Regions from separate parts of the Methylomonas sp. Kb3 genome, predicted to be linked through region 1. Evidence: predicted binding sites of a transcription regulator. Region 1 holds the regulator's gene; the other holds the start of a gene.

What was found. The regulator HrcA, encoded in region 1, represses chaperone genes, less so after heat shock. The targets are predictions, from matches to a motif close to TNTTAGCACTCNNNNNNNNNGAGTGCTAANA.
Region 2: the regulator HrcA is predicted to act here: its motif matches at 4,982-5,012, upstream of groES (co-chaperone GroES).

Annotation. Positions count from the first base shown of each region.
Region 1 covers NZ_PIZT01000068.1:338,098-354,089, reverse strand. Annotated here, with positions in the region: gene dnaK (molecular chaperone DnaK) at 1-1,703, opposite strand, end outside; gene grpE (nucleotide exchange factor GrpE) at 1,775-2,413, opposite strand; gene hrcA (heat-inducible transcriptional repressor HrcA) at 2,464-3,504, opposite strand; gene CWO84_RS25195 (hypothetical protein) at 3,860-3,994, opposite strand; gene CWO84_RS20435 (glycine zipper 2TM domain-containing protein) at 4,060-4,389, opposite strand; gene CWO84_RS20430 (TonB-dependent receptor) at 4,625-7,084, opposite strand; gene CWO84_RS20425 (cobaltochelatase subunit CobN) at 7,350-11,303, opposite strand; gene CWO84_RS20420 (DUF2149 domain-containing protein) at 11,290-11,625, opposite strand; gene CWO84_RS20415 (MotA/TolQ/ExbB proton channel family protein) at 11,603-12,049, opposite strand; gene CWO84_RS20410 (HupE/UreJ family protein) at 12,423-13,529, opposite strand; gene CWO84_RS20405 (TonB-dependent receptor plug domain-containing protein) at 13,540-15,744, opposite strand; gene CWO84_RS20400 (HupE/UreJ family protein) at 15,746-15,992, opposite strand, start outside.
Region 2 covers NZ_PIZT01000007.1:112,448-128,439, forward strand. Annotated here, with positions in the region: gene CWO84_RS05900 (nuclear transport factor 2 family protein) at 1-327, opposite strand, end outside; gene CWO84_RS05905 (TetR/AcrR family transcriptional regulator) at 424-1,047, shown strand; gene CWO84_RS24845 (HAD-IC family P-type ATPase) at 1,015-2,214, opposite strand; gene CWO84_RS24850 (HAD-IC family P-type ATPase) at 2,171-3,709, opposite strand; gene CWO84_RS05915 (hypothetical protein) at 3,899-4,105, shown strand; gene moeB (molybdopterin-synthase adenylyltransferase MoeB) at 4,168-4,914, opposite strand; gene groES (co-chaperone GroES) at 5,120-5,407, shown strand; gene groL (chaperonin GroEL) at 5,464-7,104, shown strand; gene CWO84_RS05935 (response regulator) at 7,282-8,028, shown strand; gene zwf (glucose-6-phosphate dehydrogenase) at 8,156-9,646, shown strand; gene CWO84_RS05945 (RNA polymerase sigma factor) at 9,931-10,446, shown strand; gene CWO84_RS05950 (FecR family protein) at 10,505-11,479, shown strand; gene CWO84_RS05955 (TonB-dependent receptor) at 11,583-14,042, shown strand; gene CWO84_RS05960 (PepSY-associated TM helix domain-containing protein) at 14,297-15,523, shown strand; gene CWO84_RS05965 (hypothetical protein) at 15,818-15,992, shown strand, end outside.

The sequences.
Region 1 (15,992 bases):
GCCGATTCAATCGCCGATTTTTCGTCGCTAGCTACTTGATCGCCCAGTTCTTTCAGCGATTTTTCGGTGGCGTGGATCATGCCTTCCGCAGAGTTACGCGCGGACACCAGTTCTTTCAGTTTGCGATCTTCGTCGGCGTGCGCTTCGGCGTCCTTGATCATGCGTTCAACTTCGTCGTCCGACAAACCGCTGGAGGCTTTAATCACGATGGATTGTTTTTTGCCGGTGGCTTTGTCTTTCGCCGATACGTTCAAGATACCGTTGGCATCAATGTCGAACGACACTTCAATTTGCGGAATACCGCGCGGTGCCGGCGGGATGTCTTGCAAGTCAAACCGCCCCAAGGATTTATTACCGGCAGCGACTTCCCGCTCACCCTGCAACACGTGTACGGTCACGGCAGTTTGGTTATCGTCCGCAGTCGAGAAGGTTTGCGAAGCATTGGTCGGGATCGTGGTGTTTTTCTCGATCAATTTGGTCATCACGCCGCCTAGGGTTTCGATACCCAAAGACAGTGGTGTTACGTCCAACAACAGTACGTCTTTAACGTCGCCGCCCAATACACCGGCTTGGATTGCCGCACCTAAAGCTACCGCCTCGTCAGGGTTAACGTCTTTACGTGGCTCTTTACCGAACAACTCTTTAACGAAGGCTTGGACTTTCGGCATGCGGGTTTGACCGCCAACCAGAATTACGTCGTTGATTTTCGAGGTCGAAATACCGGCGTCTTTAATCGCTTGCAAGCAAGGGCCTTTGGTTCTTTCGATCAGTTCGTCAACCAGCGATTCCAGTTTGGCGCGCGTCAGTTTGACATTTAAATGTTTCGGACCGGATGCGTCGGCGGTGATGTACGGCAGATTGATGTCGGTTTGCTCAGCTGACGACAATTCGATTTTGGCTTTTTCTGCCGCTTCTTTCAGACGTTGCAGCGCCAATGGATCGTTGTGCAGATCGATACCACTGTCGCGTTTAAATTCGCCGGCCAGGAAATCGATGATGCGCAAGTCAAAGTCCTCACCGCCCAAGAAAGTATCGCCGTTGGTGGCTAATACTTCGAACTGATGCTCGCCTTCGATTTCAGCGATTTCGATGATGGAAATATCGAAAGTACCGCCACCCAAGTCATAGACCGCGATGGTGGTGTCGCCTTTGGGTTTGTCCATACCAAACGCCAACGCCGCCGCGGTCGGCTCGTTGATGATGCGTTTGACGTCCAGACCGGCGATACGACCGGCGTCTTTGGTCGCTTGACGTTGTGAATCGTTAAAGTAAGCCGGTACGGTGATGACCGCTTCGGTGACTTCTTCACCCAGGAACGCTTCGGCGTCTTTTTTCAGTTTCATCAACACGCGGGATGACACTTCCGGCGGCGCCATTTTCTTACCGTGGCATTCCACCCAAGCGTCGCCGTTGTTGGCTTCCATAATTTTGTAAGGCACCATTTTGATGTCTTTTTGTACCGCGTCTTCTTTAAAACGGCGGCCGATCAAACGTTTGATCGCGAACAAAGTGTTTTCAGGGTTGGTAACCGCCTGCCGTTTGGCGGACTGGCCGACCAATACTTCATTGTCGCCGGTAAAAGCGATGATGGAAGGCGTGGTGCGCGCGCCTTCGCTGTTTTCGATAACCCGCGCGGTGCCGTTTTCCAGGACTGCGACGCAGGAGTTGGTGGTTCCTAAATCGATGCCGATCATTTTGCCCATTGATATTCTCCAGACTTGAATTGGTAATAAATTAAAAAGTTGTTAGCGATATGCGGTTGATCGTCTTAATTTCAAGCCTGCTCATCGATTTTTGCGCTATCTGCAGGTTTGTCGTCGGCTTTCGCCACTACCACCATGGCAGGGCGCAATAAACGGCCGTTCAACACATAGCCTTTTTGGAAGACGTTTAACACGGTATTGGGTTGGGCGGTGGCACTTGGCTGCATGACCATCGCCTGGTGCAATTCCGGATTGAATGCTTGACCGATGGGGTCGACAGTTTCGATATTAAACTTGGCAAATACCGACTCGAATTGCTTGATGGTCAATTCACTGCCTTCGCGTAGTTTCACTATCTCCGGGCTATCGCCGGTTGCCGCTTGCAGGCCTAATTCCAAACTATCCAGAACACTCAGCAATTCTTTCGCAAATTTGGCCAGACCGTATTTGCGTTCGTCGTCCAAGTCTTTTTGCACGCGCTTTTTTAAATTTTCCATCTCGGCCATGGTGCGGATGGCTTTATCCAGGTTGGCAGCAGCCAGTTGCTGAGCTTGCTCCAATTGTTCCTGTAAGGCTTCCACAGTGACTGGGGCGGCGCCAGATGCTTCGGTTGGCTGTTCGTCGGCGTCGATTGGCTTGGTCTGTTCCAAAACTTCGGCGATCAAATCGCTATCCGATTGGGGTTCGTGGCTAGATTGCTGATGACTCATTACTTACTCCATGGTTCTAAATTTTTTAGTTGGCCTAACGATAGGGCCATTTATTTGGGATTCAAGGCCGCGCCCAATAATTTTGCCGTCACATCCACGAACGGAATCACTTTTTCATACGCCATGCGGGTGGGGCCGATCACGCCCAACACCCCCACCACTTCGTCATTCACCGAATAAGGCGCCGTCACCAGGCTGCAATGATCGAATGCGCTATAGCCGGACTCTTCACCGATAAAAATCTGCACGCCTTCGGCCTGTAGACACTGATCCAATAAATGAATGACGCCGCGCTTTTGGCTAAAAGCTTCGAACAACTGTTTGAGTCGTTCCATATCCGACAACTCGGAAAAGCCCATTAGATTGGTTTCGCCGCTCAACACATAGTCGTCGTTGGGTTGTTCGCTGAAGGTCAGCTGCGCCATGTTCACCGCGTCCATCATGCCTTGATTGACCTGCCGCTGATCGAGCTCCATCTCCCGCACCACCAAATCGCGAATTTTCGCCAAGCTGCGGCCGGAATAAACCGAATTCAAATAGTTGGCTGCCTGTTGTAATTCCGCAGAACTGAATTGCTTATGGGTATGAATGATTTTATTGTGCACTTCCTGGTCGTCGGTGACGAAAATCACCAACACCCGAGTATTGGACATAGGCAGAAATTCGATGTGCCGCAAGGTGACGCTTTCTCTGCGCGGCAAAGTCACCACGCCGGCCATCCGCGTTACGTCCGACAATAATTTGGAAGCCTTATTCAACACGTCACTGGCTTTATCGGCCTCCCCTTTCAGGCCATGTTGCAGTTGGTCCAATTCGCTGGATGCCAAAGGCTTGACGGTTAACAAACTGTCGACAAATAAACGATAGCCGCTCACGGTCGGGACTCGGCCGGCGGATGTGTGCGGGGAATGGATCAAACCCATCTCTTCCAGATCCGCCATCACATTGCGAATGCTGGCGGGGCTCAGCTTTAACTGCGGATCTTTAGATAACAAACGCGAACCAACAGGCTGACCGTCCTGAATATAACGCTCAACCAAGGTTTTTAATAAATACAGCGATCTTTCGTTTAAATCTTGTCCGCCAGCCACGTCATCCCCCAAATTCCGTTAGCACTCGATATTGGTGAGTGCCAGACAGCAAAGCTATCAGCTGGGTTCGGCCTTGTCAACGGCTTGAACAGGTTATGAATAAACTAAGCGCAGCCAGCACAATCAAGGGCTGGGATTGAATATCCGAAGCCCCCGTGTCGTGGAGAACGGATCGATGGGCAGTTTGTTCCAGAATTACGATTTTTAGATGTATCTTCGATATTGCCCAACAACCGGCAATAAAAAACCCTGCAAGTCTTACGACTTGGCAGGGTTCTGATTCGATCTAGCGTTTGCTTATCCGGACTGTATGGCAGGAACGCAAACAGACAATAAACCGCAACCGCCAGTGGTCTCAAGCCCCCATTTGGGAGAAAGACAACACATAGTAGCTATAGTAGGCAACGACAAAAAACAACAATACATTCAATAACTTTTCTACTCTGCTGTATTGCTCTTGTTGATATTTTTTACCATTTTTTATTCTCATTTTGTCCTCCTGTCGCATGAGTCATCCAAAAATTCAAAACCGGTTAATTGATTGGCGGTAGCTGATTAACGGCTCATACTGTTGCCGATCCAGGCGCCGGCGGCGGCACCGATGCCGGCTCCCAACGGGTCGCCTCTACTCATCTCGTAACCCGCCGCACTGCCTAACGCGCCGCCTACCAAGCCCTGAGTGGAGCGTTGGTCGTATCTGTCGTAGCGCGGCGCGGGCGGCGGTGCCGGGACGTACTGCGTAACCCGCCCCGGCACATACACCCGCTCGACCTCGACGTACCGGTCATGGTGGTGATGTTTGTGATGACCTCGTCCATGCCCATCTGCCATCGCTAACGGCGAAATCAACAGACTGATTACAACGACACTTGCCACTCTAAACATAAATCCCCTTTATCGAGAATAATTTATCTATGACTTGATTCTAGAGAGCAATGTTTAAGTCTTGATTAGGAAAAGATTAAGAACAGATGAAGACAACAAAGTCGGCGCTTACATTGCCAATTTTTGTGAACTGTGCACGCTAAGCGAGGGCTATAAACTACCAATAGCCATTACTCCGGATATTCGCAAACCGAATATCCGGAGCAGATTGCGCCGGAGGCGACAGTCAATCGCATTAGAAGCTGTAAGACACCTCCCCATAAACGGTGCGGCCGGCTTGTTGATAAAAAGAGGAATATTCCCGATCCAACAGATTATTCACAGAAAACGACAGATCGATATTTTTCGTCGCTTGATAAGCAATACGGGTATCGACCAGAAAATAAGGGTCGTAACTCCCTGGGACGCCGGCCCTTTGATCCAGGTTTTGGTCGTTCGTATACTGCTGGCTGACATAGCGCCCGATAATGCCACCGCTCCACTGCTCATATTTGACATCCAAGCCGCCACTGAACATGGTCTCCGGCAACAACACCATCTGCTTGCCAACCGACAGCGGATTCGCCTCGTTCTTGGTAATTATTGAGTCGTTTAAGGTGTAGGTTCCGGTAAAATGCAGCCAGTCCCAATACAATTTCTGCCTTAATTTGGCCTCCACGCCTTCAACCTCCGCTTCACCCGCATTTTGCCGCTCCTGAAGCCGATTGGTTGCGCTTAATGTCGTATCTTTACGGTAAATCAAATCAGAAATGTAATGGTGAAAATACGAGGCGGCAATCGTTGTACCTTCAATGGGGGTGGCCTCTCCGCCTACTTCCCATGAATACATGGTTTCCGGTTTCAGATTCGGCCCGGCTTGCGTCAAGGTAAAAACACTGCCGCTAGCCGTTTGTGATGTCGAATACAAATCCGAGTTGGTGGGTGGACGAAATGCCCAACCGGTTGAAGCAAACAGCTTGCAGCCATCCGCCGGCAACCAGGTCAAACTGAATTTGGGATTAAATTGCGACACGGAACGTTCGCTGTATGTTTGCGTCAGGTTAGTGGTGGTACCCGTGGAAGTGACAGTAGCCTTTTGTACGATGGAACCGGAAGTTGACCAGTCGTCATAACGCACGCCAAGATGAGCAATCAAGTTTTTACGCAGCCAAATTTCGTCCTGAATAAAGGCGGAGTAAATACTCGACTCGCCCTTGCCATCGTAAACAGTATTCGTCACTGAGGACCAATCTTGCCAATTACTCAAGGCCAAACGTTTTTGGCCTTCCAAATTGTTGTGGTTTGCGCCAAAACCGACCGTGACAAAGTTACGTTGATCCCACAAAAACGGGAAGCGCAATGCCACGTTACCGTCGATCCGCTGGCTAGGCGTGACGGTTAACTGGCCTCTGCCGCCGCTTAAGGTATCGTCGAACGCCGCACTGTTTGGGCTAGGCGAATAAGTCTCGTGATCCATGTATTGAAAATCGACATTCAATTTCACGTCATGCCCAAAATCATGTTTCAGGTGCGCAAAATAGCGCCGCGTATCTTCCACAGAGGGCAGGAAATGCAAGAACTGCTGTTCGTAGACGGAAAGACGTTGGCCATTCAAATTCAAGTTGTTGCTTTGTGCCAGGCCGGCCACGCCGGCGACTGAATTGACAGTGGGGTTTCCGTTAGCGATTGCAATTGGCGAGCCTCCGGCAGTGGTCAAATAACTGTTAAACGTCCCTGCGCTGGTTTCGCTGCGGCTCCAGCTCATACCGCCATCAATCTCGGTGCTATCAGTCAAATCGTAATAGAGATGCAAGGAAGCGGTGTTCTGCTCCCAAGGGCGATCCCCTTTGTCGCCTATGATGTAGGTCGAGCCACCTTGGGTGGTTGCGGTCGGAATGGCACCGAATACCGGTGTCGCGGCGTTTCTTAACGCGGTAGCCGTATTCGCTCTGACTACCGGATTCGGTATCACGCTAGCCGGTGGCGTAAAGCTAACCGGCGAAGCCGTCACGTAATCCGACACCGCCCAGTTATCGCTATCCATGTGGTTGAAGGTCACGGAAATCCCCACTCCGTTTTCGAAACGATCCCGGTAACGGCCTTTGATGCCCCATTGATCAACAGCCGCGCCACCGGCACCAAATGACAGACGTCCTTCGCGCTTAGTGGGGACTTTGGAGATCACATTCAGTACACCGCCCATCGCGCCACTACCGTACAGCGCTGAAAAGGGTCCAGGGACATATTCCACTTGCTGAGCGTCGTCCATATTCAGAATGTTCCAATCGACGCTGCCATTATTGGGCAGATTCACCGGCAAGCCGTCAACCAGGAACAGTGATCGATTGGTACCACTGACACCATGAAATGCTGAGGAACTTAAGCTGGAGCCTGGCATACTCGTACCATAAGCACTACCCCGCAAATATATCCCCGGCACGTCCTTCAACGCATCACCAATCCGTTGGGTCAGGCGGTTTTCGGTATTTTCGGTGGTGATGACACTGACATTGGCCGGCGCCATCGATGCACTGATTTCCGAGCGCGTGGCGGTCACCACCATCGTGCCCAGCGACTCATCGTTGCTGGCCGGATTGTCGGTGTTAGCGGTTTCGGCTGGCCCCACGACGCTTTGATCGCTATCTTCTGCCAGGATTTGATTGCTGTAAGCCAAATTGGTCAGGGCCAGCAGCGTTATTACGTGTAAACGAGACAAAGTCGATTCCTCCGGTAATGCACCTTATAAAAAAACGGCGCTTCATGGTAATGTTAGATTTATTTTTAATTCTTCTTACATCAAGAACAGGCCCCTACTTGAATTTCCCCCCTGAGGCGCCACGCTACTATTCATATCGAGCCTACGTGAGCCCCCTAAAATCCCTGTGGCCATCATCCCAACGAAAACGGGGATGATGGCTGCCGAATTTCCTGAGTTACCGCCCTCGCTGTAACAAGGAGGCCAGGGTTTTTCCAGCCAAGCGCTAGGCTTTGTCCTTCCGCTGTTCCCAACTGCCGTGCCAATAACCGGCAACAAACAACAGCAAGATCGCAAAACTCAACCACCAGCTCTGCGCCGAACTCGAGGTTTGTTGCTGTTCAGTGCTTTCGCTGGCGGCTTTTTTCTCTTCCATCTCATAGCCTTCCAGAGGCTTGGCGGCATCCGGCGCGGCTTGTGCTTGAGCCTGCGGTTGCTGAGCGGCTGGCGGCTGTTGAGATTGAGTGGGCTGCGGTGGCGTTTGAGCCGCTGCGGGTGCCGGTGGCTGCGCTTGCGCACCCGGCGCGGCTGCCTTGGCGGCTTTGCCCGCATCCTGCTGCTCTGCGAGCTTGGTGATTTCCGGGCTACTGCAGGTGTCCTTATTACAGGCCACGCCGGCCTTGGCGATCACTTCCCGGTTGACCTGTTCCAGCTTGGCTTTCACGGCCGGATCGGCTTTCCAATAGCCTTTATTCACCGCCACCAACATCCGATCCACCATGGCCTGATAGGCCAGCAAGTTGTCGGCTTGCTCGAACTTTTTCTGGATGTCCAGCTGGTATTTGTCCTCGACGTAGGTCTCGTACATGGCTTGCCATTTCTCGGCGCCGACCGCTTCTGGCACCGTCACCTGCCAGCCCCACAGGTTTTCCGCCACCATGTTGATGAAACGCGCCCCGGAGTAACCTTCTTTCAACATCGACTCGATCCATTTCGGGTTCAGGTAGCGGCTTTGCATCTCCCGCCCCTGATAACGCTCCAAACTCATGGTCTTGGCGGCGGTCGGGTCGGCCAAGTCGGCGACCAACACTTCCGGGGTCTTGCCGTTGACTTGTCTTGCCGCCATCGCCGTACCGCCCAGATATTGAAAGAAGTCGTCGCCGTCCAGTGTGGCGTAAACGTTGCTGGAGCGGCTGTGGATCACCGCGTCGGTGTCTTTCAGAGACAATTTGAACAAATCCACCGCCAGTGTCGCGTCCTTGCTGGCCGCTTCGCCCCAATGGCCGCGACCATAAACATGGTGCATGCGGTTGAAGAACACGTCGGCCAGTTGTTTTTCGTCGCTCCAGGTGTTGGACAGCGGAATCGCCCGGTCCAGATTGGTGCCGTAGGCGCCAGACGGCACGCTGAACAAGCGCGCCGAAGCCATGTCTAGCGCTTCCTCGGCTTTCAAGCCGCGTTTCATCAGCTCGGCCTGGGTTTCCTGGATATGCCGGCGCAACGGATTGTCCGGCTCGTCCTGTTCCTGAGCCTTGGTTTCGGCCTGGTCCAGCAGTTTGATCACCGACGCGAACAAATCCCGGTACAAACCGGACGGAATGATAGTGACATCGACCCGAGGCCGGCCCAGCTTGTCGCGGGCGATTACGTCCACGCCCTGGGTGCGGCCGCGTTCGTCCCAATGCGGTTTCACGCCGAGCAGATGCATGATTTGCGCTTCCATCACGCCTTCATGGCGCGAGCTTTCCACGCCCCACAAATTGAACACCAAGCGCTCCGGATAATGACCGTGCTGCTTTTTAAAGTCGGCGACCACTTGCTCGGCCAGCCGCGCGCCTTCGTTATACACCGCCTCGCTGGGAATCCGCGACGGGTCGAAGCCGTACAAATCCTTGCCGGTCGGCAAGGCGTCCGGGTTGCGCAACGGATCGCCACCACTGCCGGCCGGGATGTAGCGGCCGGCCAGCGCATCGATCAGCGCGTTCATTTCGGCGTTGGCGCTATCGGCAATCAGTTTGGCCGTGGCCTGGACTTTTTGCTTTAAAGCCTCGCCTTTTAATTTCGGATCGCGGGCAACGATGGCTTCGGCGAAGCGCTGTCTGGTGGCTTCATCCGGCGCCTTGCCGAAGGTGTGCAAGCCCATCGGCACCTTTTTCTCGCGGATTTCCTTTAGGTAATGCTCCAGTTCTTCCAACTGGTCGCCGGTTTCGGCCCTATCCATTTTCAGGTCCTTCAACAAGCCCGCTTTACCGGCGATCTGATTGATCTCGTCCAGCCTGATCTTGGCCAGTTGCTCGCTTTTCTGCGCGGCGACATTGTAGTCGTCCAATAAACCCGCTAGTTTGACCAGTTCCGGATTCAAATCGGCCTTGTCCAGCGGCGGCGTCATATGCGAAATAATGGTCGCCATCGCTCGGCGCTTGGCCTGCAAGGCTTCGCCGACGTCGTCCATGATGTAGGGGTAAATCTGCGGTACATCGGTCATCAAGATTTCGCCGGGATCGGCGGCGGTAAAACCGACTTCCTTGCCGGACAGCCATTCGTGCGTGGCATGGGTGCCGAGATGAATCATCGCGTCGGCGCCGTAGCCTTTTTGCAGCCACAGATAAAACGCCACGTATTGATGGTGCGGCGGCATCGTCACATCGTGGTACAGCTTTTTGACATCCTGCTCCCAGCCGCGCGAGGGTTGCGGTGCTAGTAGCAGATTGCCGTATTGCAAGGCTGGCAGAATCAAAAAACGTTGGCCTTTGGCGTCTGTCCAGGCGCCGATTTTGCTGTCTTCCGGTTTGCCCCAGGCTTTCAGCATGGCGGCTTTAAAGGTTTCGGGTAACCCGGCGAACCATTTTTGGTAATCGGCCAGCGGCAACAACACCGCGCGGCCGCTGGCGGCGGCTTCGGCAATCGCGCCCGGTTCCCAGTTGCCCAGATTGATGCCGTGATTCTTCACGGCGGCTTTCAAGGCTGCGCCGTCGGTCGGCGCATCACCCAATTGGTAACCTTCCTGACGCATGCGCTGCATGATGTTCAACAGCGATTCCGGCAGCACGTTCAAATACGAGGCGCCGATGTTTTCCTTGCCGGGCGGGTAGTTGTAATACAGCAGCGCGACTTTTTTGTCGGCGTTGGCGATATGCCGCAACTTCGCCCACTTGTCCAGGCGGTCGGCATAGCGGGCTATGCGTTCGGGGATCGGGGTTTCGCGGACGAAATCCTGGCCGGTAGTTTTGTCGTGTACGGTTTCCTTGCTGGCCACCACAGTTGGGGCGATTTCGCCGGCAAATTCCGGCAAGGCCACTTGCCAAGCCCGCTCCATTACATCCAGGCCGGTGGCCGATTCGGTCCATTGGGCCTGGCTTTGGCTGTTCAAGGCAATGCCGTTTAGCACCGGTACGCCCAAGCGGGTCAAGGTCGGCACGGTTTTGTCCGGGCTGGCACCGATTTTAAGAGCCAACGCGGCGATGGCTTCGACGCGGGATTTGCCGTTGCCGTCGACCAGCATTTTTTCAAGGGTTTTGTCGTAGGGATAACCGAACGCCGGCAACACGTTGTAGCCCTTGGCTTCCAGTTGTTCGGCCAAGGTTTTGACCGTATCGGTCTGGCCGGACAGCGCCGAGGAACGGTAAAACAAAATCGCGATCCATGGCTGACCGGCTTTGAAACCGGCGTACGCTTTTTGGTAGCTGTCGAAATCGGCGAACAATTGCTTGCTGCGCACGTCGAAGGCGCCGATTTCCGGCTGAGCTTGCGGCGGAGCAATGTCGGCCTGGACGTTTTTGAGTTTGGCGACAGCCAAACGAATCATGTTGGCAGCATTGTCGGCGCCACCCGCCGACATATAGGCTTGCAGGTCCTTATCCAGTTGCAGGCCGTAATCGGCGAAATCGGCGTCGTAACTCAAACCCACCGCGTACAGCTTGCCGCCATGCGCGGCGATCTGTTTAAACACCTCGCCGCCCTCGCGCAGAATGCCGCGGCCGGTGATTTGCGCCAGCACCAGATTGGATTGTTGCAATTCGGCCTGATCGGCTTGCGCCAATTTGGAGCTGGAATACACCCGCAACTTGACGCCTTGCAACAGCGGATCATTTTGCAGTTTAGCGGTGGCGGCGACAGCGGTTTGTGAGTCCAGATCGCCGAGAATCAGGCTAAGGTTGAGCGGCGTTTCGGCGAAAGCGCTGCTTGCGGCCAGCCATAGCAGCAGAGCCGGCAGCCAAAGCCAGCACTTATTCCGGTACATAAACCACCTTACCGTCGTTCAAGCGGTACGCAGTACCTAATCGTTCGCCGGAACCGCTAAGTTTGCGGTCGGTGACTTTGGACACTTTGATTTGCGAGCCTTTCTTGCTGACGATTTCCATGGTGCCGTCGGCGTTTTCCTTGGTCATCGTCACGGTGGATTCCGGATTCATCAAATCCAGCATGTTGTAGGCCATGAATAAGGCCACCATCATGCTGACGATGAATACCACGCTGGCGTCGAACAGATTGGCGACGCCGGCAATCGGATCTTCCAGCGGCTCGCTGTTACGATGCAGACTAGAGCGTCTCAGATAGCGCATGGCCGTCCTCCTCGATTGTCAAATCCGGCGCGTCCAGAGTCCGGCTGGCGGCCAGCTCGGCTTGATGGCGCATAGCCGCGAAATCGGCGCGCAGCCATTGCTCGCGCACCAAAGCCACCAGATAGGTGATCACGCCGCAGCCCAAACCGGTGACGGTAGCGGTAAACGCGGTGACCATGCTACCGGCCATGCTGGGAATATTGCCTTGCGCCAAGGCCGCCAGCGAAATCCCCATCGGAATCAAAGTACCCATCAAGCCCAGCGCTGGCCCCAATTTAATGACGAAACGCACCTGATCCAGTTTGATTAATTGCCGATGTTCGTGGGTTTGCAACAGCAACTCCAATTCCACATCCAGCGGCGCGGCATTGGCGCGTTGCTGGCGCCCCAGCGCGACGGCCAGATCGAGATTAAATAAGCGCACGGTACGCGATCCGGCCTGGCGCCGCTCGAGCCATTCCTGGGCCAGACGACCACAGGTGTAGATCGAATACGCTGCCGGCTAGGTGACGATCAGCAATACCGGCAAGTAGAGCGACGACGAGATCATGTAAAGAATTTGTTCTAGCGTATGGGTGAGTTCCACGGCCTTCCTCCTCTATAAAATTGTTGTTGTTTTATTAAAAAATCTATTTTTCTCAAGCGCTTACCCAAAGCCCCATCACCGGTTTACCCAAACGACAGGCAATAGCAATCCGTGGCTCTTATGAACCGTTTTTTTGATAAGGATTGATCAGGCCAGCGGGAGCCGGCCTTGTGCCAGTTATTGCGGGTTAGCCTCCCGCCTTGGGCTTTCTTTACAGCATGGTTCTCTCCACCAACCAGAATGCGCCCATCAAACTGACCGCAATCGAACCGGCTTTCAAAAACTTCTCGGCCGTCTCTATCTTATTATTTAGCCACCAGATCATCGGCAACACGATAGCCGCGACGGCGATTTGCCCGGTTTCTATGCCCAAGTTGAACGACAATAAGGGCAACAAACTCCCGGTATCGCCGGACGAAATATCCATTTCCTGCAAAACCCCGGCAAACCCAAAACCGTGGATCAAGCCAAATCCGAAAGTCAGCCAATGCCGCCCTTTGGGATGGTCGCCGCGGATGATGTTTTCTACCCCCACATAGATAATCGTCGCGGCAATAAACGGCTCCACGAAACTGCTCGGCAGTTCAATCAGATTAAGCCCGGCGCAAGCCAGCGTGATGGAATGGGCAACGGTAAAAAACGTGATGATTTTTAAGGCCGGCCAAAAGCTGTGAGTGACCGCCAACAGTGCGAACAAAAACAGCAAATGATCGTAACCGGTGAGAATATGCTCGATACCCAGCTTAAAAAAATCGCCGAACGCCGCAAACGGAGCTTGGGGGGACTCCGCGGCCACGGCGTTGGCGATTGGTAAACTGATTTGATCGTCGTGTTTGCCCAGCATTTTTTCGCTGAGCGCTTTGCCGTTGGCGTCCCTGACCGTCAAATACTGCTGATGGCCGTCGGGCAGCAAAGCCAAAAACTTCGACTGTACCAACAAAGCGGTTTGCACAGCTCCCGGATAGTGCAGTTCCACCCGCGCATTATTTTGATCGTCAAAGCTGACCTGTCCTGGTTCGCTGGGCAGAGCATCATGGCTATCGATATTCACGCGCAGTTGCTCGGCCAATAGTTTGGCAATAGCCGGCTTGGCCGCTTCGCGCTCGGCTTCGGTCACCTCCGCGTCCAAATCGGCATCCATCGGCGCAAAGGCTTCGATGTCTTGTAAGGCAAAAGTCACCTTGGCATCGAGTTGCGCGGGGTTGATCGTTACATCCAGCGAACTTAGACCGGGTGGATGCGCATAAACCCCGGCGGATTGCAGCGTTAACAACACTGCAATCAAGCTGATAGCCCAGTGGGTTGAAGCAAATTTCATCAGGCTATCCTTAAAAATTGACCGTGATGGTGCCACGCACCATACGTGGCTCGACCGGATGTTTCATCAGGCCGGCGCCAGAAACGCCGTTTGGATAGTTATATTCATAGTTGTAGGCAATATCGTTGCTTTGTGAACCGAGAATATTGAAGATGTCGACCTCGAATTTGTATTGCTTTTGCTTATAACCCGCACCCAAGTTGACGATGTTGGTATCGCCGGCCCAAACCGCGCCGGATTCATCCAGCGGCACGCTGCCGAAGTGGCGGAAACGCAAGGTGCCGAACAGACCGTTGGGGGCTTCGATCAGGGCACCGGCACTAATGACCCGGCCCACGGAATTGGGGATGTACTTATTGGTCGCACCATCCGGTGCTTTGTTGAATTGCGCCGTGGTCAAGGCATAGTCGGCATCCAGCGTCAGCCATTCGGTGGGTTTGTAGTAATTGGTAAACTCGATACCGTAGCGTTGCGATTTACCATTCACTTCGGTCGTTCCGGCATCGCCGACGAACACCAGCTCCTCACTGGATTGCAACCACCACAAGGCAAAGGTGCTGTTCAAACCGGGGATGATATTGGTACGCGCACCCACTTCGCCGCCGCGCGACCAGGCCGCCGGGCGGATGCGCGGACTAACCGCATTGCCATCGGGGTCAAACTCGGTGCCGGTGACCGGATGCACTTGCAGCGTGGTGCCACGCGCGTCGTTGGAGTGATAGCCGTAACCGATATTCGCGAAGTATTCGGTGTTGTACCAGGGACCGACCACCAGACTCAATTTCGGGCTGATCATGGCTTTGCCGCGACTGCCGGAGTTAGCGGCGTTGGTCTCAGCCGTGCCACTGCCGCTGGCCAGCACTTCGACGTCATTATTAATGAAATCGCCGCGCAAACCGGCGATGGTGCGGACTTTATCGTGCCAGTGGGTAGTATTTTTGAAATAAGTACCCACGGTGGTCACACCAACATTGCTCTTGCTGACGGTATTGACGATCTGCCGGGCTGTGGTTTCGTATAGACCCAAGTCCATGATCTGGTCATTACGAAATTGCAGGCCAATGCTGTTGTCCATTTCAAAGCCGAACAGCTTGTTATAGCGGGTGTGTTCGAAATGACCGCCAGTTTGCACGCGGCGTTCGGTTTGCAAAATCTGGTCGCCGTCGCCGCCGCGGGTAAAGCCGCTGAAATTGGAGAACAAATTCAAATCGGTGTAGACCGCGTAGATATTCGCGTCGTTTTTCCAGTTACCGCCCTGGTTCCAGAAGCTAGCCGAAGCGCTATAGCGGTTGGTCTCGCCGCCGTCGGTCGGGTCCATGCTGCCGTACAGTCCGATGGCGCCGCTATCTATTGAGGCTTGCGGAATCTGGTTGGTGGCGGTCCAGCTATTGGTGTAAGCCTTGCCGTTAATCGCCATGCCCCAGTCGCCGCGATCCAGCGTGTAGCGCAACTGGCCGTTGAATTTTTTCGAATCTTCCGGCACTTCCCAGACGCCGTTGTAGAGATTGAATTCGCCGGCATACAGCAAATCGCCATCGCCGAGCTTGTTGGAGTTGGCCACCAGCGTTCGGTAGTAATCAAACGAACCGGCGGTAAATTTGGCAATGCCTTTATCCAACTTGTCCATACTGAACATTTTGGCGTAACCGGCCGCCGAGAAGTCCCCCACTTCCGCGTAATACGGGCCCTTGCCGTATTCCACTTTTTTCACCAACTCGGGAATGATGCTGTTGATGTCCATATAACCTTGGCCGTGGGCGTGGGTAGTCATATTCATCGGGATGCCGTCGACATAAGTCGTGAAATCGGTACCGTGGTCCAGGTTAAAGCCGCGCAGGAAGTATTGGTTGGCCTTACCCGAGCCGCTGTGCTGGGTGGCGATGGCGCCGGGTACTACTTCGACCAATTCGCCGTTACGCGAGAACGGCCGGTACTCAAATTGCTTCTGGCTGACTTCGCCTTGCGAAGCCGACGGCGCAATACCGATCAGATTCTTGCCGCGGCCGTCTTCTTCCACTTGCACCGCTTCCAGTTCTTCTGACTTAGCGGTTTTGACTTTCTTTGTGCTCTGTTGCGAGGTCTCTTGCGCCGTTTGTTCGACAGATTCCGCGTCGGCATTTGGTGCGGCGTTCAGATCCGCACAGGCCAGACCTAAAATAATTTCCAGGCCGATGACCAGGTGCTTCTTTTTGAAATAGGTATTGCAGGATTTCATCTCAGCTCCGGGAGGTATTTAGTAAAGGCGATGGGTGACGCGAAGCGCCGGCAGGGTGTTGCATAAGGTCTTCCTCGATGTGCGTTATTGTTTTAGTTGTTATTGTTTTTGGGGTATTGCCTGGACCGAAATCGGTCGAATTTTCTAAACCGCGCGCTATGAGCCGTTGAACGCCGACAGCGCGAGAATGAACCGGGAGGAATAAACGTGCCGAGCAAAGCGCTGGCTCGGGGAGCGAAAACTGCTTG
Region 2 (15,992 bases), on a different contig from region 1:
CCAATTTTCGTTGCCGTAGCTGCGAAACCAGTTGCCGGCATCGTCATGCCACTCGTAAGCGAAGCGCACCGCGATACGGTTGTCGGCAAAAGCCCATAATTCTTTGATTAGTCGATAATCCAATTCCTTGGCCCATTTGCGCTGTAAAAACTCACGAATTTGCCCGCGACCTACCGGAAACTCGGCGCGATTGCGCCAGCGGCTGTCTTCGGTATACACCTGCACGACGCGATCCGGATCGCGGCTATTCCAGGCATCTTCTGCCATGCGGACTTTTTGCGTGGCAGTGTCGGCGGTAAAGGGCGGTAAAGGCGGTTTGCTGTCCATCGTTAAGCTCCTGACTAGGGTGAGAAAGTAAGTAGACAGGTTTGTCTACTTGTGGCGATGGTAGCAATTGTAGACAGACTTGTCTACAATCGAAACATGATCTCTGATTCCACCACCATTCTGTCGGACCGCCCGCCTCGCGAGCGGATATTACTGGCCGCGCATGATTTGTTTTATCGCGACGGCATCCGCGCCACCGGCATCGACAAAGTAATTGCCGAGTCCGGCGTGACGAAGGTGACGTTTTACCGGTATTTCCCCAGCAAGAATGATTTGATTCGGGCGTTTTTGGCTTACCGGCACGACCTGTGGATGGCCTGGTTTAACGATGCCTTACAGCGTCACGGCGGGCAAGCGGGTGCGGGATTGATGCCGCTGGTGGCGACTATGGCAGAATGGTTTCGCAAGCCTATTTATCGCGGCTGCGCGTTTATCAATACCGTCGCCGAATTGGGCGGCGTGTTGCCCGATGTGCTGGAAATTTGCTACCAGCATAAACAAGATATGGTGCGGGTAATTGCCGAACTGTTGCCGGATGGCCCAAACCGGCAGCAGCTGGCGAATGCGGCTGCGGTGGCGATAGACGGCGCGATTGTTAAAGCGCAGCTGGAAGCGCCAGAGGTCGCGGAAAAGCAGTCCCTGAAAAGCTTGGAGACGCTATTAGTTGCACTGAATGCCTTCGCGCAATCAACGCCGGCGGTTAAAGCGCCGGACGACTAGTTTTTCCAGGCCTATCGCTACGTAAATAACTGAGCTAACCCCCAAAATCAACAGCCACTCCTCCCGACCGATTGCCTCGCTGCCGAATAAGGCCTGCATCGTTGGCCAATAGGTAAACAGCAGTTGCAGCAAAATCATGCTGACGACACCAAAAATCAGCCATAAATTGGAAAAAACGCCGACTCGGAACATCGAGTAATTTAGCGAGCGACAGTTGAATAGGTAAAACAATTCGCCAAACACAAACACATTGACGGCGACTGTGCGGGCCTTAGCTAGGGTTGCGTTTTGCGATAGTTCCCATTCAAACAAGCCGAACGCGCCGGCCAGCAACAACAGGCCGACCAGACAGATACGAAACATTAGGCGTTTGGTCAGGATAGCTTGCTTGGGATTGCGTGGCTTATGGAGCATCAGACCCGGTTCCTTGGGTTCGAAAGCCAACATTAAACCCAGCAGTACTGCGGTGGTCATATTGATCCAGAGAATTTGCAGGGGGGTAATCGGCAACGCCACATTGGCGAACACCGCGGCGGTAATCACCAGGCCCTCACCGAGATTGGTCGGTAAGGTCCAGGCGATGAATTTGACCAGATTGTCGAACACGCCGCGGCCTTCTTCGACGGCGGCTTCGATGGTGGCGAAATGATCGTCAGTCAGCACCATGGCCGCCGCTTCTTTGGCGACTTCGGTGCCGCCCATGCCCATCGCCACGCCGATGTTGGCTTGCCGTAGTGCCGGGGCATCGTTGACGCCGTCGCCGGTCATGGCTACCACGTGACCGTTGGCCTGCAAGGCTTGCACCAATTGCAACTTTTGCTCCGGCGCGATGCGGGCAAAGACATCGCAGTCTTTGACGTGTTTGCGATAGTCAGCTTCGCTGTAGTGTTGCAAGTCGGCGCCGCTGATCACACGTTCGGTATGGCGCATGTTGAGCTGCTTAGCGATGGCCAGCGCGGTGACGGGATGGTCGCCAGTGATCATCTTCACCGAGATGCCGGCCTTATAACAGGCGGCAATGGCTCGGGCAGCTTCGGGGCGGGGTGGATCGATCATGGCTTGCAAGCCCAAAAAGGTCAGGCCGCCACCCACTTCGCGATGTTCAACCGCATCGTCATCATGCTCAGCGCGCGCAAAAGCCAGGACTCTCAAGCCTTGTGCGGCCAAAGGCTTCGGCTTGTTGGTTAAGCCCGTTTTTATCCAGCGGAACCAATCGCATATCGGCGGAAAAGGCCTTGTCGCAGCGCTGTAACAGGCTTTCCAGCGAGCCTTTTAAATAAATATGCCGGGCGTCTTCGGCCAGGTTGTGATGCAGAGTGGCCATGAATTGGTACGCGGATTCGAACGGAATGGCGTCCAGGCGCGGATGGTCGCCGCTGACGCTGGCTTGATGCAGACCGGCTTTGTGGGCGGCTACCAGCAAGGCGGCCTCGGTAGGGTCGCCTTCGATACGCCAGTTGTCGGTGTCGGCGATTAATCGGGCGTCGTTGCACAGCAGGCCGGCTTTTAAACATTCCAATAGTGCTGGTTTAAGGGACGGGTCGACCGCTTGGTTATGGTTTGTAAATTCACCGTCCGGCGTGTAGCCGCTGCCGCTGACCTCGAATATTTCACTGCCTGCCTGCACGAATTGCACGGTCATTTGGTTTTGCGTCAAGGTGCCGGTCTTGTCGGAGCAAATCACCGTGGTGCTGCCCAGGGTTTCCACCGCCGGCAGTTTGCGGATGATGGCGTTGCGTTTGGCCATACGCGAGACGCCGATAGCCAGCGTAATCGTCAGCGCCGCGGGCAGACCTTCCGGGATGGCGCCGACAGCCAGTGCCACCGAGGCCATGAACATGTCCAACATGGTTTCACCGCGCCAGACGCCGACCGCAAAGGTAATGGCCGCACAGCCGATGATGACCCAGAGCAACAATTGACTGAATTGGCTCATTTTTAGCGTTAGCGGCGTTTCCAGCGGTTCGGCGCTGCCGATCAGCTTGTTGATGCGGCCAATCTCGGTGTTATCGCCGGTACTGACCACCACGGCCAGTGCACTGCCGTAACTGACCAGCGTCGAGGAATACGCCATATTGGCGCGATCAGCCAATAAGGTGGCCGAGGGTAGAGTCTGTGCCTGCTTTTCCACCGGTACCGATTCACCGGTTAGCGCGGATTCGTCGATTTTCAACTCGCGGCTTTGCAAGAGGCGCAGATCGGCAGGCACCTTGTCGCCGGATTGCAGGAATACCAAATCGCCGGGAACTAACTCGGCAGCAGCAATACTTCGGCGCTGGCCGTCACGCAGGACGTTGCTGCTGATATTCAAGGTCTGAGCCAGGGCGTTAATCGCTTTCAGGGCGTTGGCTTCCTGAACGAAGCCGATCACCGCATTGATAATGACCACACCAAAAATTACGCTACTGTCGGTCCATTCCTCCAGGAAAGCGGTGGTGGCCGCGGAAAACAGCAGGATGTAGATCAGGGGCTGATGAAATTGCGCCAATAGCAAAAGCAAAGGGCCTTTGCCGCGGCGAGCGGTCAGGCGGTTGGCGCCGCTAGTCGCTAGACGTTTTTGCGCTTCCTCGCTGCTCAGGCCTTGACCCAGCTCTACGCCGAAATGCGTTAATACGGTTTCCGGCGTTTGGCTGTGCCAGTTGGCTTTAAGGTAATGGTCCATATGCTCAGATTGATAGTTGAAAATGGCGTTGGCGTAGTTGCCCCAAGGCTAAATTAGCCTGAGGTTAAAACCATAAGTTGACAAAGAATACTTTGTGCTTGTTCCCTAAAAGGGATGGGGTTATAGTCCATTCCCGAGGTCTATGGCCTCATTCTAAATTAAAATAAAAACAAATAGTTGGAGGTATATATGGGCGGAGTTATCGAATTAGTGGTGTTGATGTTGATTATTGCCATCTTCGCTTTCGCACCGTTGGGGTATTTCATTTACATGTACACCATGAAGAATGGCGAACCGTTCGGCGACATCGAGCCGCACGGCGATAGCGATTCGGCGCTATTGAGAAATGTCAGCAAAGCCATTCTGATGGTTAAAGGCAAACTGGGAAAAAATTAATAAAGCCTTATTTGCCAGCAATAGAAAGCCGGGTTTAGCTCGGCTTTTTTATGTGGATTGGCTTATTTCGCGCCGCAGCTTGGGCAGTGTGGGTTTTTCTTCAAGCGCATGCTGTGCCATTCCATACTCAGGCCGTCCAGCAACAGCAAGCGGCCTGTTAATGTGCTGCCGGTGTTGACTATCAGCTTTATCGTTTCCAAGGCCTGTATGCTGCCGACGATGCCGGTGATCGGCGCAATCACGCCGTTGCGGGCGCAATTTTGCAATTCCTCGCCATCGCTTTGATAAAGACAGTTATAGCACGGGCTATCGTTTAACCCTGGGGTAAATACGCTGACTTGACCCTCAAAGCGGATCGCCGCGCCGGATACCAATGGGGTTTGTTGGTTCACGCAAGCCTTATTGATGGCAAAGCGGGTGGTGAAATTATCGCTACAGTCCAGCACTACGTCGGCGTCAGCCACTTCTGCAAGTAGCTGTTCGCCGGCTAATCGCTGTTTGCGAGCCAATACTTTTACGCCCGGATTAATTTTTTCCAAAGTCTGTTGGGTTGAAATAACTTTATCCAACCCTATATCGCTGGTGTAGTGAGCAATCTGGCGTTGCAAATTGGTCAAATCGACTTGGTCGTCGTCGTAGACGGTGATCTGGCCGACACCGGCCGCAGCCAGGTACATTGAGGCAGGCGAGCCCAAACCGCCGGCACCGACGATTAATACTTTGGCATCGAGCAATTTTTGCTGACCGGCAATATCGATTTGCGGCAGCATGATTTGCCGGCTGTAACGGAGTAATTGTTCGTCGTTCATAGTGTGTATGGCTTGGGTAAGGCGCAGATGATGCCAAAGAGCTTGACAGAGTGCAAAAGCCGGATATTATTAGCACTCGTTGCTAGAGAGTGCTAATAAAACTGAGGCCGCTTAAAAGCTCGCTTCCTCCGTAAGGGGTAGCTGTTTTTTAAATTGCTTTACACAGTTTTTAACCTTTAACTTTATCTACATTAAGGAGACATTGATGAAAATTCGTCCGTTACATGACCGTATCGTCGTAAAACGTGTTGAGGAAGAAACCAAAACCGCAGGCGGCATCGTGTTGCCGGGTTCAGCTGCTGAAAAACCTAGCGAAGGCGAAGTGTTGGCAGTAGGTTCAGGTAAACCGTTAGACAACGGCCAAGTACGTGCCCTGGAAGTTAAAGTTGGCGACCGCGTGTTGTTCGGCAAATATTCCGGCACCGAAGTTAAAGTCGATGGCGAGCAATACATCGTCATGCGCGAAGAAGACATCATGGGTGTTTTGGGTTAATCCCAACTCGTTCGACACACTCTTTTTCAATTTAACCAATATCTCAGGAATAAGAAATGGCAGCAAAAGACGTAAAATTTGGTGGCGACGCGCGTGCACTGATGGTGGCAGGCGTTAACGTTCTGGCAAATGCAGTAAAAGTGACTTTGGGTCCTAAAGGCCGCAACGCTGTATTGGATAAAAGCTTCGGCGCACCAACCATCACCAAAGACGGTGTATCGGTAGCCAAAGAAATCGAATTGAAAGACAAATTCGAAAACATGGGCGCGCAAATGGTCAAAGAAGTGGCTTCAAAAACTTCTGACGTAGCCGGCGACGGTACTACCACTGCGACCGTTCTGGCGCAAGCCATCGTTAACGAAGGTTTGAAATCAGTCGCAGCGGGCATGAACCCAATGGACCTGAAACGCGGCATTGATTTGGCAGTCACCACAGCGGTTGCGGCCATCGAAAAAGCGGCTACGCCTTGCAGCGACAGCAAAGCGATCGCGCAAGTAGGTACCATCTCGGCTAACTCCGACGAATCAGTCGGTGCGATCATTGCTGAAGCGATGGAAAAAGTCGGTAAAGAAGGCGTCATCACCGTTGAAGAAGGCACCGGCCTGAACAACGAACTGGACGTTGTAGAAGGTATGCAATTCGACCGCGGCTATTTGTCTCCATACTTCATCAACAAACAAGAAAGCATGAGCGTCGAATTGGACGACCCGTTCGTCCTGTTGTATGACAAAAAAATCTCCAACATTCGCGAAATGTTGCCGATTCTGGAAGGCGTGGCTAAATCCGGCCGCTCTTTGTTGATCATCGCGGAAGACGTTGAAGGCGAAGCCTTGGCAACGCTGGTTGTCAACAACATGCGCGGTATCGTTAAAGTGGCTGCCGTTAAAGCGCCTGGTTTTGGTGACCGTCGTAAAGCCATGCTGGAAGACATCGCGGTGTTGACCGGCGGTGTAGTCATTTCCGAAGAAGTGGGTCTGTCTTTGGAAAAAGCCGACATCAGCCAATTGGGTACTGCAAAACGTGTCCAAATCAATAAAGAAAACACCACCATCATCGACGGTGCCGGCAACGAAGATCAAATCAAAGGCCGCGTCGCGCAAATTCGCGCTCAAGCTGATGATGCGACTTCCGATTACGACCGTGAAAAACTGCAAGAACGTCTGGCCAAACTGGCTGGCGGTGTCGCGGTGATCAAAGTCGGTGCCGCCACCGAAGTGGAAATGAAAGAGAAGAAAGCCCGCGTTGAAGACGCGCTGCATTCAACTCGCGCCGCGGTTGAAGAGGGTGTAGTGGCCGGTGGTGGTACCGCGCTGATCCGTGCACTGTCTGCTCTGGACGGCCTGAAAGGCATCAACCACGACCAAGATGTAGGTATCAGCATCCTGCGCCGTGCTATGGAAGAGCCTTTGCGTCAAATCGTCAGCAACGCCGGTGATGAAGCGTCTGTGGTTCTGAATGAAGTTAAAAAAGGCACCGGTAACTTCGGTTACAACGCTGCTACCGGCGAATACGGCGACATGATCGCGATGGGTATTTTGGACCCTGCGAAAGTCACCCGTTCTGCCTTGCAAAACGCGGCTTCGGTCGCGGGCTTGATGATCACTACCGAAGTAATGATCGCCGATGCCCCATCCGACAGCAAAGCTCCTGCAATGCCTGATATGGGCGGCATGGGCGGTATGGGCGGTATGATGTAATCGCCGTTCGGCCTCGGCCTGAAAACCCCGGTTGCCGCAAGGTGCCGGGGTTTTTTATTGTCTGGCGTTTTGGGTGTGGAACGGTTTAAGATGGTTTGCGACGCCATAGATTGATTTTTGCCGCGAAACATTCGATAACGTCATCAGCAAATTAGTCACAGCTCGAAGCTATTGATCATGACCAACGATTTTTCGATTCTGATTGCCGACGATAATGAAATCAATCTATGGTTGTTACGCGAACAGTTGGAATACTGGACGACCAATATCACCTCGGCAAAAGACGGGCGGGAGGCCTGGCAATTGTTGCAAGAACGCCGCTACGACTTCATCTTTCTGGATGTGAACATGCCGTTTTTGAGTGGTTTCGATGTCGCCGCCAATTTGCGTGGTACCGAAAACTACAATCGGCTTACGCCGGCAGTCGCCGTCACGGCTCACGCGCAAAATCAGCAGCAGGAACGGGCAATCGCCGCCGGGTTCAACGAATGTTTGGTCAAGCCGGTTCGCCTTTACCAGTTGGAGCAATTGCTGGTGCGTTGGCGGCAACATGAGCCGGTGAACGCCGAGTATTATGCCGGGCAACTTTTGCGCAAAGCCCAGCATAACCGGCAGTTGAGCCAAGTCTTGATGGGCAAATTATTTGAGCAGTTGCCGGGATTAATACTCGACATCGAGCGGGCCTTGGACAATGGATTGCTGCAACAGACGTGGGATTTGAACCATAAACTGCATGGCACCTTTTGTTTTTACGATTTTGCCGATTGCCTGGCGGTCGTCGAGAACTTGCAAAAAGCGTTGGTACAAGCCGACGCAGAGTTGGCGCAACAGCGCTTTAATACAATGAAAATTAAGCTGATTAGGCTGTTGGATAACCAGGATCAAGTTCTGAAATGTCTCGGTGATGAAGACGCCATATTATGACCAAGGTGACACTGGTGTGGCTCTAATTTGGCCGCTTTTATCGGCTGCGGCGCTTTGGCGTTCGACGCGCCCGCGCAAATGATGCAAACTGCACCCTACATTGCAAAGTAAAGACAAGGTGGCTTTTATGAATACAGACCCCTGCACTTACGTCATTTTCGGTGCTACCGGCAATTTGGCGCGCTTGAAGCTGATGCCCGGCTTCTATCATCTGGAATTGGAAAAAAAACTCCCGGAAGGCACACGCATCCTGGCGGTGGGCCGCCGTCCCTGGGATAGAGCAACCTGGCTGGCCGAAGTGAAGGCCTTGCTACTTGAGCAGGCCAATACGCCGCTGGACGAGGCCGTATTCAATCGGTTTAGCGAACGGCTGGATTATCATCGCGGCGATCTTGATCAGCCGGAATGCTATAAAACCCTGGCGGAAACGCTAAACGCTCAGCCGCGATTTTCCCGCAATATGGCCTTCTATCTGGCCATCGGTCCCAGTGATTTCGGCAATGTCATCGAGTCCTTGAGCCAAGTGGAGCTGCTGAACGAAGAATACGGCTGGCGACGAGTCGTGATCGAAAAGCCGTTTGGATACGATCTGGAAAGTGCGCAGGCCTTGCAAAAACGTCTGAGCCGCTATTTAAGCGAAGACCAGATTTACCGCATCGACCATTATCTGGGCAAGGGCATGGTGCAGAACGTCTTGGTGTTTCGCTTCGCCAACGTCATGTTGGAACCCTTGTGGAATCGCAATTACATCGATCATGTGCAGATCACCCACTCCGAAGAGCTGGGCATTGGCAGCCGCGGCGAGTATTACGACAGCGCCGGGGCCATGCGCGACATGTTGCAAAGTCACCTGTTACAGCTGTTAACCTTGGTGGCGATGGAGCCGCCGGTATCGATGGACGCCGAATCGCTGCGCGACGAAAAAGTCAAAGTGCTGAAGTCCATTCGGCCGATCCCGAAATCGGCTGTGCATGCGCATGCCTTTCGCGGCCAATATGCCCGAGGCAATATCGACGGTCATAAGGTGGTTGGCTACCTGGAGGAAGCTAACATTCCCGCCGACAGCAGTACTGAAACTTATGCGGCGATGAAATTGTTGATCGACAACTGGCGCTGGCGCGGCGTGCCATTTTATTTGCGCACCGGCAAGCGTATGGCCAAGGGCCAATCCTCGATTTCGATCTGCTTTCGCCACCCGCCGTTTCAGTTTTTCCGGGATACCCATGTGCAGTGCATGACGCCGAACTGGATATTGCTGGGGATTCAGCCCGAAGAATGCATCCGCATCGAAATGACCGTTAAAGAGCCGGGCTTGGAAATGCGTACCCGCACCACCAGCCTGGATGCCAGTTTCCGCAATCCCGACGAACGCCGCGTGGATGCCTACGAAGATTTGTTATTGGATGTGATGAAGGGTGACCGTTCGTTGTTTTTGCGGTTTGACGAAGTGGAATACGCTTGGCGCATCGTTGACCCGATTCTGCAAAATTGGGTCACCGAGCGGGACTACATCGCCACCTATCCGGCTGGTTCCTGGGGGCCGGAAGAAAGCCGCCGCTTGTTCGAGAAGGAAGACCAGTACTGGCGCAGTTCCTTGATGCCGGAGTGTCAGTCATAACTGCGACTCCCTCGGTTTCTGTTAACAATGTGTCATGATGCGGTAGCGCCAAACTTATTCCGTTTTCGGATTAAGTGTTTCGGGCTAACGGAAAACAAAGCTGTGTGAAATGCCGAGATAGCTGCGGCATTTCACACAGTTTTATGAATGCTAACAAAGCTCTGATTTTTTCGAACGAACGAAAATCTCATATTTTCAGGCGGTTAAGTCTTTGAGTTCCGTCATGGCGTAAACTTTGCTGCGCCAAATGCCACGATTAACTCCAGCATGGCCTGGCTTCGCGCATGGCATTTTCAGACCACGATATTTACCGAATTTTTTTAAGTACCCGCCCGCAAATCCAGCGTTTTTTGCAGCAGCGCATTCGGTGCGACGACACTGCGGCCGATTTGATTCAAGACATTTTTATGAGATTGACGCTGCTGAAGCCACCTCCCGCCAGTGAGACCGAAGTCCAGGCCTGGCTGTTTAAAGTGGCATCCAATCTATCTCTCGATCATCTGCGCACGCAAAAACGCCGTTGTGAATTGCTTGATCAATATCTGGGCGACGAAACCGACATCGACGCTTCGGCAGCGCCGGAACGAACGGCGGAAGCGCAAGATCAATTGCAGCACATTCAGCTGGCACTGGCCGATTTGCCTGATCAATGCGCCGAGATTTTATATTTAAGCCGTATCGAGGGCTTAAGCCATATTGAGATTGCCAAGCAACTGAAAATCTCGACCAGTTGGGTGGAAAAACAGCTGGCAAAAGCGTTGCTGCACTGCCGGCAGGCTGTTGATAGCCAATGTACTTAGTGTGGATTTAAGCGCCTTGGATCGTTATAGTAAATATCCCGCTCCAAACAACACCGTAATGAACGAAACTTCTTCAACTCGCCGAGCAGCTTTGCAGCAACAAGCCGTTGCCTGGCACGTGCGCCTAAAGTCCGGTGCTGCCGATGACACGTTATTGGCTGAGTTCGAAAACTGGCGGTCGCAAACCCCCGAACACGAGCAAGCCTATCGTGATGTCGAGACCCTTTGGCAACACCTGCCGCGGCCGCTGCTCGCTGACCGGCAACGCCGCCGCGCGCTAGCGATAAGGCAGCGGCGAGGGCGCAGGCTAAAGCGCGGATTGGGCTTGGCTGCGGCCGCTTCGCTGCTGCTGAGCGTGATGAGTAGTTTTTATCCGGATTACTTGCAACATCCTCTGGCAGACTACCGTACCCGGATCGGCGAGCAGACCTCAATTACGCTGGCCGACGGCAGCATCGCGCACCTGAATACCGATACCGCCATCGATGTGTCAATCAATGCCAATGAGCGGCGCATTGAATTGCTGCGCGGCGAGGCCGAATTTGACGTGGCGCATGACGAGCACAAGCCGTTTCGGGTCGTATCCGGTTCTACGTCCACAGAAGCGTTGGGCACCCAATTCATCGTCCGTTACGACGGCCAAGCCGGCGCGGTTACGCTATTGCAAGGCAAAGTCCGCAGTAGCCGGCCGTCCGCGCACGGTGCGCAAGCCGATAGCGCCACGCTGCAACCCGGCCAACAACTATGCTTCAATGCCGAGATGTTGGGCGTGCCGCAAGCAGTCGAATTAAGCAACGCCGACGCCTGGCGCCGTGGCCGCTTGTTGATGAATTTCGTACCGTTAAAACAGGTTATCGCCGAAATCAACCGCTACCGGCGCAGCCAAATCCGTTTATTGGACGACAGGCTGGCGGAGCGGGAAGTCAACATCGCCGTCGACATCCAGCAAATCGATGCCTGGCTGGAAGCCCTGCAACAGACCTTGCCGGTTAAAGTCATCCATGCCGGGCCGCTGGTGTTTTTGCAGTCCTGATGGCCGCTTTGCTGCCTGCGACAATTTGTCACACATCCTTTAGTACGGCTCAGCCAGCCGCCAATCGTTCTCAGCTAAAACCCACTCAAACTGAGGACACATCATGAGAAAAACCGGAAACCCAAGCGGGACGCGAAAAGCCCGCACTAAAGGCTCATCCGCAATCGGCGCATTGCCGCTTTGTCTGAGCTTGATAAGCGCTGCGACGCTGCCGACGGCTCAGGCCGAAAGCCCCAGTGCCAACAGCGAAAGCCGCACCTACAACATCGCTGCGCAGCCTTTGTATTCCGCGCTCAGTGCGCTGGCCGAACAGTCCGGCGTGCAGTTTGTTTACAACTCGGAGTTGGTCAAGGGTGTCGATTCGCAAGGCGTTAGCGGACAGTATTCACTGGAAGACGCATTGAAACGCTTACTGTCCGGGTCGGGGATTAGTTATCGATTCAGTAGCGGTAACACCGTCACGCTGCAAAATACGGCCGAGTTGGAGCCGCAATCGGCTGCAACGATGCCGGCTGTGACGGTCGTTGGCAAAACCGATCTCAACTCCGATGATCCCTACAACTTGAGTTATACCCGCACCAACACGGCGCTGGCGACCAAAACCGACACACCCATCATGGAGACGCCTGCCTCCATTCAAGTCGTCAACAAGGCGGTGCTGCACGATCAACAATCCTACCGCTTACAGGACGCCATCAAGAATGTCAGCGGCGTGCAGTCTTACCATTCGTATGGCGGCGACCACGAACAATTCGTGATGCGTGGTTTTCTGCAAAGCACCGTCAACTATCGCAACGGCATCCGCATACCGTTTACTAAATTCGATCTGGCCAACGTCGAGCGCGTGGAAGTGATTAAAGGCGCATCGGCCATGCTGTTCGGCTTCGGCGATCCCGGCGGCTTGATCAGTACCGTGACCAAGCAGCCCAGCTCGACGCCCTACTATTCGCTGGAACAACGCTTCGGCTCCTACGATTTCTACCGTACCGAAGCCAGCGCTACCGGACCGGTCAGCAAGGAAGCCGGTCTGAATTACCGCCTGGACATGTCGTACCTGGATACCGGTTCGTTCCGCCAAAACATGGGTAATGACCGGATCTTTTTCGCGCCCACCCTGAGTTGGGAAGCCACGGCGGACACCAAGTTTACCTTGTCTTACGAGTATTTCGACGAGAACAACGCCTATGACTACGGTGTGCCCGCGGTCGGCAACCAATTGGCCAGAATTCCCATTTCCAGAACCTTCGTCGGCCGTTCGGATTTAAGAAATTCCACGACCAACAATTTGGTGGATTTCAGAATCGACCACCGCGTCAACGACCAGGTCAAGCTAAACGCCGGCGTGGTGTCGTCGCAGTATCAAAAGTATTGGCAGGGTTTCTATACCGGCCGCGTCAACGAAACCCCCGGCAACGCCTTCGGCAACGTGTCGCGCAATTACTGGTTTAGCCCGGAAAACGCCGAGTCACTGACCGCTTGGGTGAATGGCACTTTCGACTTCGAAACCTACGGCATCAAGCATAAACTGTTACTCGGTGGCGAGTACTACAACAGTCAATTGAAATACGAGGTTGCCAGCGGCGGGGTCGACACGATCAACATCTTTAACCCGAATATTGCGGCCGTTACCGACGCTCAGGTAAGCCGAATCCGGAGTGCGTCTTACAACGACGTCATCGCTACCGAGAACACCTCAAAGGCCATTTACTTTCAGGATCAAATGACGCTTTGGGACAAGCTGCACATTATGGGCGGCTTCCGCTATGACTGGGTGGATAGGATGCAAGACCTGAGCTGGTGGGCGCCGGACGGCAAGGACGCGCGTAACGACGATGTGGTCAGTCCCAGGGTCGGCATCGTTTACCAACCGTTAAAATGGTTGTCCTTGTTCGGCAGTTTCACCGAGTCGTTCGGTCCGGCCAACGATTACGACAACGGCGGCGCCAAGTTGTACGATCTATTCGATGCCACCCAGTTCGAGGGCGGGGTAAAAACTCAATTTTTCGACGGAAAATTCAACGCCAGCGTGGCTTACTTCGACCTGGAAAGAACCCAATTTTTCCAAGATCCCAACAGCGATGTGATCTATGCGCAAGTGCCGGTTAAGGGCAGCAGTAAAGGCGTCGAACTGGACGTACAAGGTCAGCTGTACGAGGGCTTGAGTGTCATCGGCACCTACGCTTACACCAACGCCAAGGTCATCGACGACACGGGGACACCAGCCAACATCGGCAACTGTATGCCTTTTGCGCCCAACCATCAAGGCAGCGCTTGGTTGAAGTATGACTTCGACGGCGACATGCTGAAAGGCTTTAGTGTCGGCGCCGGGGTCTACGTTTCCGGACGCCGTTACGGCGACGCCGCGAACAGCTATTTCGACAGATCCTATGCTCGGCTGGATTTGATGGCGGCCTACAAGCGCAAACTGGGCGGCATGAATTTGACCACCCAAGTCAACATCAATAACGTCAACGATGCCGAGTATTACGTGCTGCGCTCGCGCCGCACCAATCTGCCCGCCGAGCCGTTGGCGGTCATGGGCTCAATCAAGCTGGAGTATTAGACCGTTCTATGGGTCACGTTGGGGTGAGGTAACGAACCCCAACATTTTTGGCCTCTAAATTACCGGTATCGTTGATGTTCTGTTGCCGATAGCTGGAGGATGGTTTTGAGGTTGTTGTGTTGGGGTTCCTTTAATCACCCCAACCTACGCTGGCCTGGCAAAATGGGACTGGGATTTTCCGGGGCCTAAACGTCTTATTCAGGTATCGACGCCTTTTGTTTTCGCACCCTTTACGTGACCTTTTCGCTATCGCCATGACTGCCGTCCCTCAACCATCGCGCTCGACCATTCCGGCGACTCCGCAAAACTCGGCCTTGTCCCGCCTGAAAGCCCGCCGCAAACGCTGGCTGGACGTGCATTTGTGGCTGGGTGTGAGCTTGGGGTTTTTGCTGTCGATTTACGGGATTACCGGCAGCTTTCTGGTTTTTTACGCCGAGATCGACGAATGGCTGCATCCCGAATTATTGGTGGTTGAACAACCGGCGGGTGCACAGTATCGGCCGCTGGCCGAAATCTTTGCCGCCGGCAAAACCGTGATGCCGCCGAACGCCAAACATATTTTTTCGGTATATCCGCGCAATGCGGAGGCCGCCTTCAAACTGCGTTACCAATTTCCAACCACCGATACCGAAAACGAACGCTGGATCGTCGGCGTCAACCCGTATACGGCGCAAGTCACCGGAAAAATGTTGCTGACCCGCTCCGGCGATTGGCTGCCGGCAACCTTCATCGATTGCGTGTTCGAATTGCATTACGCCTTGTTGATTCCGTCCGAGGACATCAGCGCCGTCATCGTTGGCGTCTCGGCGGCGCTGCTGATTATCTCGACGCTGACCGGCCTGATCGTATGGTGGCCGTTGACCGGACATTGGCGCAACGCATTAACCTTCAAGGCCAAGGCCGGCAAAGTGCGCTTCAATTACGATCTGCATAAAACCAGCGGTTTTTACACCTTGCTGGTGATGTTGCCGGTTCTGTTCTCAGGGATTTACATGGTGCTGCCGCACAACGTGGTGCCGGTGCTGGAACTGTTCTCGCCGGTGACTTACCGCTACTGGTTTCAATCCCAACCGCCTTATCCAAATGCTCCGGCCATCGGTATGGATCAGGCGGTGGCGATTGCCTTTAAGCAGTATCCGCAAGGCCGGCCGCACTGGATTTATGGGGCTGCGGAACCGACTAAAACCTATACGGTGTGCCAGGACGGCGTCGATGCACCCGGCAGTATTTTGCAACGCCGCTGCACGGTGATCGACCGTTACAGCGGCAAGATTCTGGATCTGGACGACCCCAGCCTGCTGACCGCCACGGCCGGCGAAATCTTTACTCATTGGCAGTGGCCGTTGCATTCCGGCCAGGCCTTTGGCATGACCGGGCGGATTTTGGTGTTTATCACCGGTCTGGCTTGTCCGGTGTTGTTTGTCACCGGCGTGATCCGCTGGCGGCAAAAAGCCGCAACCCGGCGCAAACGGAAGGGCTGAAACTGATCGGTGATCAGGTACTGCAACGATTGGGCAATAGGCAAAACTTCTGCCATTGTATTGCTGACAATGTTTTCCGAATGTTGCAATCTTGTCGCATCACTGTCTCAAAACAATACATACAAACTGTGACACATACCTGAAAGTCCTTGTGTTTCCAGGCTTGCGGGCGTGGTGTTCCATGGCATTGATATTGCTGCGGGTCAATTGAAAACCATTGGGATTTTCAAGAGGGCGTCAGGTGCGTGCCAAAGCCTGTCGCCGATTTTTTGGCAATGTCATTAAGGTGATGAGATGAGTGAAGTGATATGGGTCGGTTTGATTATGTTGATTGTGGCTGCCTGCGCATTCGCGCCCTTGGGTTGCATGCTGTCGGCTTATGCAAAGTCCGTTAAATCCAGCGGCGCTAGTAAAGCAGCAGGCGATGTCAGTGGTTCAGCGCCGGGACTGCCCGAGGATTCGGTCCTCA